DNA from 3 places in the Thiocapsa bogorovii genome. Region 2 is predicted to be linked to each of the others. Evidence: predicted binding sites of a transcription regulator. Region 2 holds the regulator's gene; each other region holds the start of a gene.

Region 1 (3,275 bases), 2.8 Mb from region 2:
CCCTCCAGCCGAGCGATCGGCGCCTTACTTGAGCGAACCCTCCCCGTAGCGCGCCTCGAAGCCCTTGCGCACCACCTCGAGCTGCTCCTTGCTCATGCCGTTGAAGTACCAGTCATGCCCATCGATAGGCTGGAAGTATTCCTCCAGCAGGGCGACCGCGAACGCGTCGTTGCCGTCCTTTTTGATCACCACCTCGTTCAGCTCCGGAATCCATTTGAAGTAGGTGTGCTGGGCGACCTCGTACATGCCGTGCCACCAGGTGTAGTCCGGCCCGCTCATGGATGCGCCGTGACGGGCGCGACGTCCCTCGTGGTGCCAGATTTCCCACCAGGTCCACTCGATCTTCTCGTCGAACGGAGCCGGCGTGATATAGCCGCCTTCCTTGAGTCGCTCCATCATGGCCGCGATGGGTATGGCAAACTTGTCGTTGTAGAGGTCGACCACATCATCGAACTGCTTGTAGTGGCCCGTGATCACGCTCTCGGCATGACAGCCGAAGCAGACCTTTTCCATCTTGGCGCGCCGATCCTTCCAGGTCAGCACCTCGACAACCGTAGACCCTTTGGCCTCGTCTCCGACCGCGGGGATCTCTTGACCCTCGGGCACATCGAACTCTTGGCCGTTCTCGAGCTTGACCAGATTGATCTTGGTCGAGATCGGCGGACGCAGCGTCCAGGAGATGCGCTCGCCGACGTTGTGCGTCGCCCCGATCCCCGGTCCGGCACTCATGTGGCAGGTCGCGCAGGTGGGTGCGGCCGAGTAATCGACACCGGCGACCCACTTGCGTGAATCCAGATTCATCTCGTCGACCTTGGCGCGGTAGATAATGCCGTGTTTGGATTCGTTGTAAACCTCGATCTGAGGATGATCCGGTCCGACATGGCATTTGCCGCAGGTATCGGGCGTGCGGGCTTGCGCACGCGAGAAACGATGCCGTCCATGACAGGCCGTGCAGGACCCGAGGCTGCCGTCCGGGTTGATCCGGCCGATACCCGTGTTGGGCCAGGTACCGGGTGTCGGCCGGCCCTTGTTCTTGCCTTCGGTGTAGAACGCCAACTCGCCGCCGTGACATTGTTTGCAGCCGGCGTTGACGGCGGCAGGACCGCCGATGACTTCGCCGAGCAGGTTGTCCAGGGACCCCAGGATCTGACCGGCCTTGGCGTGATGGGAGCCGTCCATCTCCTCGAACTCGGTTTGATGGCAGGTCGAGCAATTCTTCGGCGTCACCACGATGGAGATGAACTGCCCCTCGTGCTTGAAGGCATCGACCGCGCCCTCTTCACGCTGATGGCAATCCAGACAGTTCACGCCGGCCTGGCCGTGCGCACTGTGGTTCCACTCCCAGTAGAGGCCCGGGTTCTCGGTCATATGACAATCCACGCACTCTTCACCGCGTGGGTCGCCCCAATCGACCCCTGCCTCTCCGCTTGGACGTGCGGCATCGACGGTCGTTGCCAGGGCAAGAAGCCCGATGGCGAGACCGAATCGGGTGAGATCGACCCGACCCGGACCCGCGGGACTCGGTCCGCGAGGATGTTGCTTCATAGTGCACTCCGGATTCTTTGTTATGGACCCCGTCCCTGGGCCAGTCGGCGAGCTCTCGCGCTGACGACCCTCGCCTGATCGACCGACATGCCGAGAAAACACAGGTGCTCATCGGTCTTGGCGATCATCCCTATCGCCTTGGACGATGCCGAGGGGACCTCCGGGCGGCCTTGATGTAAGTCAAATTTCGCCGGCGGTTGATGGATGATTGATCTTTGTCAATGTCCCTGTCTTTGATCTGACTTTCCCTGGAGAGACCGCCACCGCGCGGCCGATTTCACCTGAGCGATTCGAAAGATACGGGGAAACACCATGCCTTCAGCACGACCAACCTTTTCGACACGCCGTCTTGCCCTGTTCGGCTTGATCGGACTTGCGCTGGTCGGGGCGTCGCGGGCGGCGAATGTCCAACCGAGCGCTCAGCCGGACGTTGATCCGGCGGCCGGACAACAGATCGACGCGTCGCGTCTTCAAGCGCTGGAGCAGCGTGTGGAGGATCTGGTGCGGCGTCTGGAACGCCTGGAATCCGCGCCGAGCTCGGGGGCGTCGACGCCGGCAACATCCAAGACCGGAGATATCCACTGGACCTTCGATGCCGCACTGAGCCGAAGTCCGTTCAACGTGACGCACCAGAGCTTCGATCGAGGGTCCGGGCGGTTCGACATCCTGCTCAAGATCGTCGACCCGCTTCCGGATCCGCTACCCTGGCAGATAGCGATCGGTGCAGAGGTACCCGTCGTCGCCCGAATCGGACTCGCGGACGGCACCGCAAGCGAGGGCCTCGTGTTCCGCTTGGCCCGGGGACCGCGGCTCGACCCGGGCGCCATCCTGCACCTCGAGGCGTACGTCCCGATCGAGCAGGCCGGGGCGATCAGCGGCCTGTCGGTCGAAATGGGTCGGGAGTGAGCAAGTCCGGGATCCGGACGACGTCGCGCGGCGACCGGCCTAAACCGAGCCCGGTGCGGTATGCGTCGTTTGTTGGTTGGCCTGGCCGCGCCAGGACCGACAACTGTCGAAGCTGACGCGGTCTAATGCGTGCCGAGACGACGCGTTTTGACCAGATCGCCGCGATAGTCGACGAAGTCCATCATGTGCGCCCCGAGACGCGCGGCGTAGTCCTGGGGTGACGGCGTAGCGTGTGGGTCGATCTGGCGGTCGTGGGCCAGATCCGGCTCGACCATCTCGACGGTGACATAGGCAAGCAGCCCCTCGGCGATCAGATTGGCGGCCTCGCATTGCCACTGAGGGCGCTCTCGGTCTAAGAGCACCTGCTGATCCTCGCCGAGGGTACCGGCGCGCAACGCCGTCCAGCTGTCGATCAAGAGCCGGATCAGATCGTCTTCGTTTGATTCAATGTCGTTCATCGTGCTCCGAGGTGTGAGCTGTTCGAGGCCGCCCCCTCTCGCTCGAATCCGCAAAGCGGCCTGAGACGGCCACATCGGTTTCGATCGTCTTTCGAAGGCAGCTGCTTCAAAACGACCTTGAGTGCGCGTCAGGCTCCCGCACCGACCAAGGCCGGTCCGGCTGCGGCGATGACGACGGTCGCCAACCCAAGGCCCAGATTGACGGCCATCAAGCCGCGGATCCACCCGAATGCAGACGCGGCCTTCGTCCAGTCGGCCGCGGCAACGCTACCCTGCATTCGGCGGAACGGCATGAAATAGATCACGGCAAAGATCAGCGTCATGATCAGGGCGATGCCCATCATGGCGTGGACATAGAGACCGGCC
Region 2 (3,275 bases):
ATGAACTTGGTCATGGGGGTAGTGGAGGCAGTCGAGGGCAATGGCCCGGATCCGCCAACACGCTACCAAAAACCCCGCAACTGCTCAATGCGAATGCCGGCTCTTGCTGCTGCCGCGAGCGTGCGCGTCGCGAACATCACGACCGGGGGCGAGCACGCCGGACAGGGTGCTGCGCGACCTTCACAAACTCGAACGGGCTGCGTATATTCGGAGCGGTTTCGCAAATGACGAAACACACCTTCTCGGCGTTGTCGGCGCTCGTCTAGGGTCGGGCGCCGACACAGCGGCCTTGATCGATGTCGTAAAAGATGAGTGTCAACAGAGGAGCGTCAACGATGCGTCAAACAGCAAGATTGATGAGTGCAGCCGCAATCGCAGGTGCCGCCACCTTGGCCGTCAGCCCGGCCCAGGCGTGGTGGGGGCCCGGTTGGGGTGGGCCAGGCTATGGCGGCTACGGCCCGGGCTATGGTTCCGGCCTCGGTGACCTGTTCGGCGACATGCTCGGCGACGGCTGGGGCGACTTCAACATGAACATGAGCGGCGGGGGTCGCGGCTACGGACGCGGGCGCGGCTATGGCTACGGACGTGGTTACGGGTACGGCTATCCCGGCTACGGTTACGGTTACGGTTATCCAGGCTATGGCTACGGCTACCCCGGTTACGGTGTCCCCTACTACGGCGCGCCTTACGCCGCACCCTATGCCGCGCCCGCTGCTCCCGCGACCGGCGAAGCCAAGTAGGCCGAACGCAGAATCGGCATGCTTGCGTCAAGGCCGCGCCCGCGAGGGCGCGGCCTTTTTTGCGGGTCCAGGTCGGCCTGACGACAAGAAGATAATCTTCGCTTGATCCAGATCAAGCGACGGTTCAAAATCTGGTGACCGAAGACCGAGGGGCGATGCCGTGAGCCATCACAAAGTAATCTCATTGGAGACCATTCGCGTCGCCTGCAGAAACTGCTCCCTGTCGTCGCTCTGCTTGCCTATGGGCCTTGCGCCGGATGATGTCGAGCGACTCGACGAGATCGTGAAGCGAACACGACCGCTCCACCGGGGCGACTTCCTGTTTCGAGACGGCGACCGATTTCGTTCGCTCTATGTCGTGAAGACCGGATCGGTGAAGACCTTCGCTCCGAGTCCGGAGGGCGGCGAGCAGGTGCTGGGCTTCCATCTTCCCGGCGAGGTGATTGGACTGGATGCGATCGATAAGGACATCCATGCCTGCTCGGCGAAGGTCCTCGAGACCTCCGCTATCTGCGAGGTCCCCTTCACCCGACTCGAAGAGCTCACCGCAACCATTCCGAGCCTGCAGCATCAGATGTATCGCCTGCTCAGCAAGGAAATCGGACACGATACGGACATGCTCTTGCTCCTCGGCAAGAAGAACGCCGAGGAACGTCTCGCCGCCTTCCTGCTCAGCCTGTCCAAGCGCCTGCACAAACGCGGGCTGTCCGCGACCGACTTCTATCTGAGCATGTCCCGCCATGAGATCGGGAACTACCTGGGACTCGCCGTCGAGACCGTCAGCCGTCTCTTCACGCGATTCCAAGACGACGGACTGATGAACGTCGACCGTAAGCACATTCAGCTGCTCGATGTGAGTACGCTGGAGTCTCTGGTGGGCGGCGCCGGGCAGAATCGCCGCCAACAGCAGCAGAGCTAAACTGCGCCCGTTGCGGTATGTGATGTTCGGAGGGCTGGATCGGCCTCGGAGCGATCGATAGCCCTTAGAGTCGGCGCAGTTTAGGAGACTGAAAACCCTAAGAAGCATCTCCATGAAGGCTGCGGGGATCTCCGTGGCCACACACGACTAAACCGCGGGCGGCGTCATCCCTCGACGCGAAGCCAAAGACAACCCTCCGCACTTGCGGCCTGGATCGCCGCGAGGCGCGCGGCATGAGCGGCGAGCGCGGCCGGGTCGGCTTGAATCACCCGCAGGCGCGGCCGATTCGGATCCAGCCGGCCGCGATGCCGAGCGTCCGGTCCGTCGTGAGACGGCGCCGCGAGCTCTTCTCCGAGGCTCAACGCCACCTGCCCCCCGGTCATGGCGAGATAGACATCCGCCAGGATCTCGGCATCGAGCAGGGCGCCATGCAGGTCGCGGTGGCGATGATCCACGCCGTAGCGCTTGCACAAGGCATCGAGGCTGTTGCGCTGCCCCGGGTGCATGCGCCGGGCCATGATCAGCGTGTCCGTCACCTCGCACAGGTCCGTGATCCGCGACGCTTCGGCGTTCCATCCTAGAATCTCGCGATCGAGAAACCCGAGATCGAAGGTCGCGTTGTGGATGATCAACTCGGCCCCTTCCACATAGTCCAGGAAGCTCTCGGCAATCTCGGCGAAACGTGGCTTGTCGGCGAGAAAGGCGTTCGTGATCCCGTGTACATCGGAGGCGCCCGCGTCGATCTCCCGATCCGGCTGGAGATAGCGGTGGAAGTTGTTTCCGGTCAAGCGGCGGTCGATCAGCTCGACACAGCCGATCTCGATGATGCGATGGCCTGCCTGGGGGTCGAGACCCGTGGTCTCGGTATCGAGAACGATCTGTCTCATTTAAACCGCGTCCATAGTGTAAACCGCTGCGTTGCAGGCAAGCGAATCCCGGAGGACTACGCCTCCCCCGTACCTGACGCGGTTTAAAGAGCGAAATTCAAGAATCTGAATCGCGTCCGCACCGACGGGAGCCGAGTCATGCGACGACGAGTCGAATCGAAAATTGCGCATGTCATGCCGGACGCGATTCAGCCCGCGATCCCTCGATTTGCCAATCGGTCGGCACGCTCGTTCTCGGCGTGCCCGGCATGACCTTTGACCCACTTCCAGCGCACCTGATGAGCGCCGATGGCGCCATCCAAACGCTCCCAAAGGTCACGGTTTTTCACGGGCTTGCGATCGGCCGTCTGCCAGCCGTTGCGTTTCCAACGCGGCATCCATTCCTCGACCCCCCGCTTGACGTATTGAGAGTCGGTGACGATCTCGAGACAGGTCGGACGCTTCATGCTCTCCAGCGCCATGATGACCGCCATCAGCTCCATGCGGTTGTTGGTGGTCGCGCGTTCACCCCCGCACAGCTCCTTCTCGACCTCCCCCCATCGCAGCAGGACACCCCAACCCCCGGGTCCCGGATTGCCCTTGCAGGCACCGTCGGTGTAAGCGCGCACGCAGTCAGGCATGACCGGCCCTGCGTGTCGTCGGCTCCGCCGCGCCACCGCGCAGCAGTGAGCGCCGCCCCCAGGCCGGACGCAGCGGCGTCAAGGTCGCCACGCGTTTGACGGCCCGGAT
Region 3 (3,275 bases), 2.2 Mb from region 2:
CAGATCTCGGATCAGGTGCTTTGAAAAACCCTCGTGCACCACGACGGTCAGCCGCGGATTCAACTCCAGAACCGAATCCCATCCGCCGATGTGGTCCCAATGGGGGTGGGAGAGAAACAGCAGATCAAGGGATTCCGCGCTCAGGCCGAGAGCGGCCATGTTCTTCAGCAGCACGCGCCCGTGACTGCCGGTGTCGAACAGGACGGTCCGATCGCCGACGCGGATCAGTGCGGCGAATCCCCAAAGGCGTGTGAGCGCGGGAAGTCCCGGTTCGTTGTCGAACAGGATCGTCAGGCGTGGGGGAGGTGTCATGCGTTCCTCCGATCGAGGTCATTCCGTGTAGAACTTGCCTTACCCGCGCCTCCTCGTCGAGGCGAGAGGCGCGGCCGTGCGGACGTCTTCCGGGCATCGACCCGCCCGCAGCGCCGCGTGTTGATCGCTCGTCGAGGCGCGAGCGCCCTCAAGCGTGCCCATGCGCCACGCTCTCGGCACAGGGCGCTGCGGCGGCGAGCGTACCGCCCAAGTAGCGCTCCAGCGACGCCCGCACCGTGCCGCTCGCACCGGTCGCGGTTTTGATGCCGGCTTGGGTAAAGAACGCGATGGCGCGACCGCCCATGCCGCCGCTCAACATCACATCGACCCCCTGTTGCTTGATAAAGTCCGGGATCTGTCCCGGCTGATGCGCCTCGGCGAAGGGGTTGGCGATGTCCAGCGTCGTGGTGACCGCGTCGTTTTCGACGTTCACGACAATGAAGTAGGGGGCATGGCCGAAGTGCTGGGCGACCTGACTGTCGAGACCCTGGCCGGATTCGGCGCTAATGGCGATCTTCATCTTCACTCTCCTGGTTGATCGGCTGGTCATTCGGGGTTCATTGGGGGCTAATCGGGGTTCTCGGGCGTGGCGTCTTCGACCGTCGCGGCTGATGAAAGTCGTATTCCGACTTGGGTGATCCGTATTCTCCCCTGTTCTCGTGGGGCATGACTCTGATATCCGTCAATGTGAAACGGACATATGTGCGTTTTACTGAGCCCGCGAATCGGAACTCTTCAACCTGAGGATGCCTGATGCCGGGTCGAAAGCGACGCGCCCGCTGTATCGGATTCGATCCGGGCTTTCTCTGTTTCAAACCCTGCGGTCGACCCGGACGGGGTCTGGAGTCCGTGACCCTGCGTGCCGACGAGCTTGAAGCCTTGCGTCTCGCGGACCTCGAAGGTTTGTATCAGGAGGAGTGTGCGGTGCAGATGGGGATCTCGCGGACCACCTTGTCGCGAACCCTCGCGCAGGCGCGACGCAAGGTGACGGACGCCCTGATCAGCGGAAAACGGCTGGTGGTGGAGCCGCCACGGGAGAAGCGCGGCGTCGAGGGCGTGCGGTGCGGGGCGGTCGTGCCATCGGATCGACCGGAGGACGAAACAGGTGGTACGGTGTGAATCGTGTTTGAGGCGGTTATCCCGGTGGTCGATGTTGGAGAGCCGACCCGCTCTGCGGAAGGCCGATCTCTCCGACGAATGGATCCGGGCCGGTCGGGCCGAGGATGCCGAGCGCGGGCGGGTATCCTGATCCCGCCGCTCCGACCCCGGAGGGTCGGCTTATTCCGCTCGCGGGGCGGCCGGTGCCTGGGCGACCGCCTCGGGGCCTTCGACCAACTGACGGATGATGTCCCGGCACTCGGCGGCATTGCTGATCCACTGCAATCCGGCCTCGGCCGGCACGGCGCCGCTCTTGTCGCGGATCTTCCCGATCGTGGTTGCGATCAGCGCGTCGATCTGGGCGGGATCGGTGACGAGACCGCTCTCTTCGGCGGTCTCGACCGCCAGGCAGGCACCGGCCTGGGATCCGATCACCAGTCCGCTTGCCGCACCCAATCCGGCACCGAAGCCAAGCGCGAGGAAACCTCCGACGGCGCTTCCGATCAAGAGAAAGATTAGGGCGAGGATGAAAGTCTTCATGGACGTCTCTCTTTGAGAAATAAAATGTCGGAGTTGGCGGATAGCGTCGGCAGGTCAGCGCCCGCTCGCGCCCCATTGCCAGATACTCTCTCCGCGAGGTAAGGAGACCTCGCCGAGGGCGTCGAAGCGTCCGGTCAACCCTTCGGCGTCGATGCTCCCCGTGAATCCGATCTCACCTTCGATGGGATGGACGGCGGAGAAGGAAATGCCGTCATCCTGAATCGCCAGATCGACGAGTTGAGGTCGCGTCGGCAGGCCATCGGAGAACTGGACCAAGGCGACGTAAGCGACCTCGTCATCCTCGACATGAGGCACGACGAAGACCTCGATGCCGATCAGCTCCCCTTGCTCGACCGACGGCTCCATGTTGGAGTAGATGCCTTGGAGCTTCGCCGCCTCGGCAGCCGCGCAGATGACCGCGGAAGCCAAGAGTGCGACGCTCAAACGTATGAAGGCCAGGTCAGGGTGTCGAAGGTGCATCGGCGTTATCCTATCCACTGTGCCGTCGGCGACTGCGATCGGAGCGGGTCGGAGCCCGAAGTGTCGCCGACTCGGCGGGTGCCGACAAGCGTATCAGGATCTTTCGGTATCAGGATGTTTTCCACGTCCATGTTCGCCAGTCCATCTTCTTCGCGTGCCGCGTCGGCTGTCTTCCGGATCTGCGCTTCGACGGCCCTGTTCCTCGTCGCGTGCCTTGTGGTTGGTCAGCCCGGCGCAAACGATCGCCCCGCGTTTCTGGCTGCCGAGCGCGCGCTCGAGGCGAATGACCTCGAGACCTTCGGCCGTCTCTCCGCGGGTCTCGTCGATCACCCCCTTTACCCCTACCTGCGCTTTGCCGTTTTAACCCGGGATCTCGCGGCGACCTCGGATGAGGAGATCGAGCGCTTTCTGAGCGATTTCCCGCAAACACAGCTTGGGACCCGGCTTCGCCTGGCCTATCTGGCACGCCTCGCCGCAGCCGAGCGCTGGTCGGATTACGCGCGGATCTACCGGCCGGACCGGGCGCCCGAGCGGCGCTGTCTCTACCTGCGCGCACTTATCGAGACGGGGCGGCGCGACGAGGCGCTGGCTCAGGTCGAGCCTCTGTGGTTCTCGGCCCGGTCGCAGCCGGATGCCTGCGATCCCGTCTTCGCGGCGTGGCGCGATGTCGGCGGGCTCACGACCGAGCTTGTCCTCCAGCGCATCCGCCTGGCGATGGAGGCAGGCGAGCGCGGTGTCGCCGGCTATCTGGGCGGGCTCCTACGGGATTCGGAGAAGCATCGTTACGCCGCTTGGCGCGCGGTCGACGCCGATCCGTCGCTGGTCTTGGATCCGGCATCCGTCGA

What was found. Region 2 encodes FNR, which switches genes on or off when oxygen is low (the NO sensors DNR and NnrR bind a similar motif). Its sites were predicted from a motif close to TTGATNTANATCAA; they were not measured.
Region 1: a site for FNR is predicted at 1,716-1,729, ahead of LT988_RS06870 (multiheme c-type cytochrome). Genes of this name have one in related genera too.
Region 3: a site for FNR is predicted at 985-998, ahead of LT988_RS03980 (DUF134 domain-containing protein). Genes of this name have one in related genera too.

What each region holds. Positions count from the first base shown of each region.
Region 1 covers NZ_CP089309.1:1,531,161-1,534,435, forward strand. The annotation lists gene LT988_RS06870 (multiheme c-type cytochrome) at 25-1,545, opposite strand; gene LT988_RS06875 (hypothetical protein) at 1,858-2,451, shown strand; gene LT988_RS06880 (hypothetical protein) at 2,574-2,909, opposite strand; gene LT988_RS06885 (CopD family protein) at 3,038-3,275, opposite strand, start outside.
Region 2 covers NZ_CP089309.1:4,304,694-4,307,968, reverse strand. The annotation lists gene LT988_RS19105 (CTP synthase) at 1-14, opposite strand, end outside; gene LT988_RS19100 (sulfur globule family protein) at 336-740, shown strand; gene fnr (fumarate/nitrate reduction transcriptional regulator Fnr) at 901-1,659, shown strand; gene dnaQ (DNA polymerase III subunit epsilon) at 1,824-2,546, opposite strand; gene rnhA (ribonuclease HI) at 2,735-3,166, opposite strand; gene LT988_RS19080 (class I SAM-dependent methyltransferase) at 3,159-3,275, opposite strand, start outside.
Region 3 covers NZ_CP089309.1:858,744-862,018, reverse strand. The annotation lists gene LT988_RS03990 (MBL fold metallo-hydrolase) at 1-312, opposite strand, end outside; gene LT988_RS03985 (NifB/NifX family molybdenum-iron cluster-binding protein) at 461-832, opposite strand; gene LT988_RS03980 (DUF134 domain-containing protein) at 1,066-1,431, shown strand; gene LT988_RS03975 (hypothetical protein) at 1,591-1,950, opposite strand; gene LT988_RS03970 (hypothetical protein) at 2,005-2,430, opposite strand; gene LT988_RS03965 (transglycosylase SLT domain-containing protein) at 2,560-3,275, shown strand, end outside.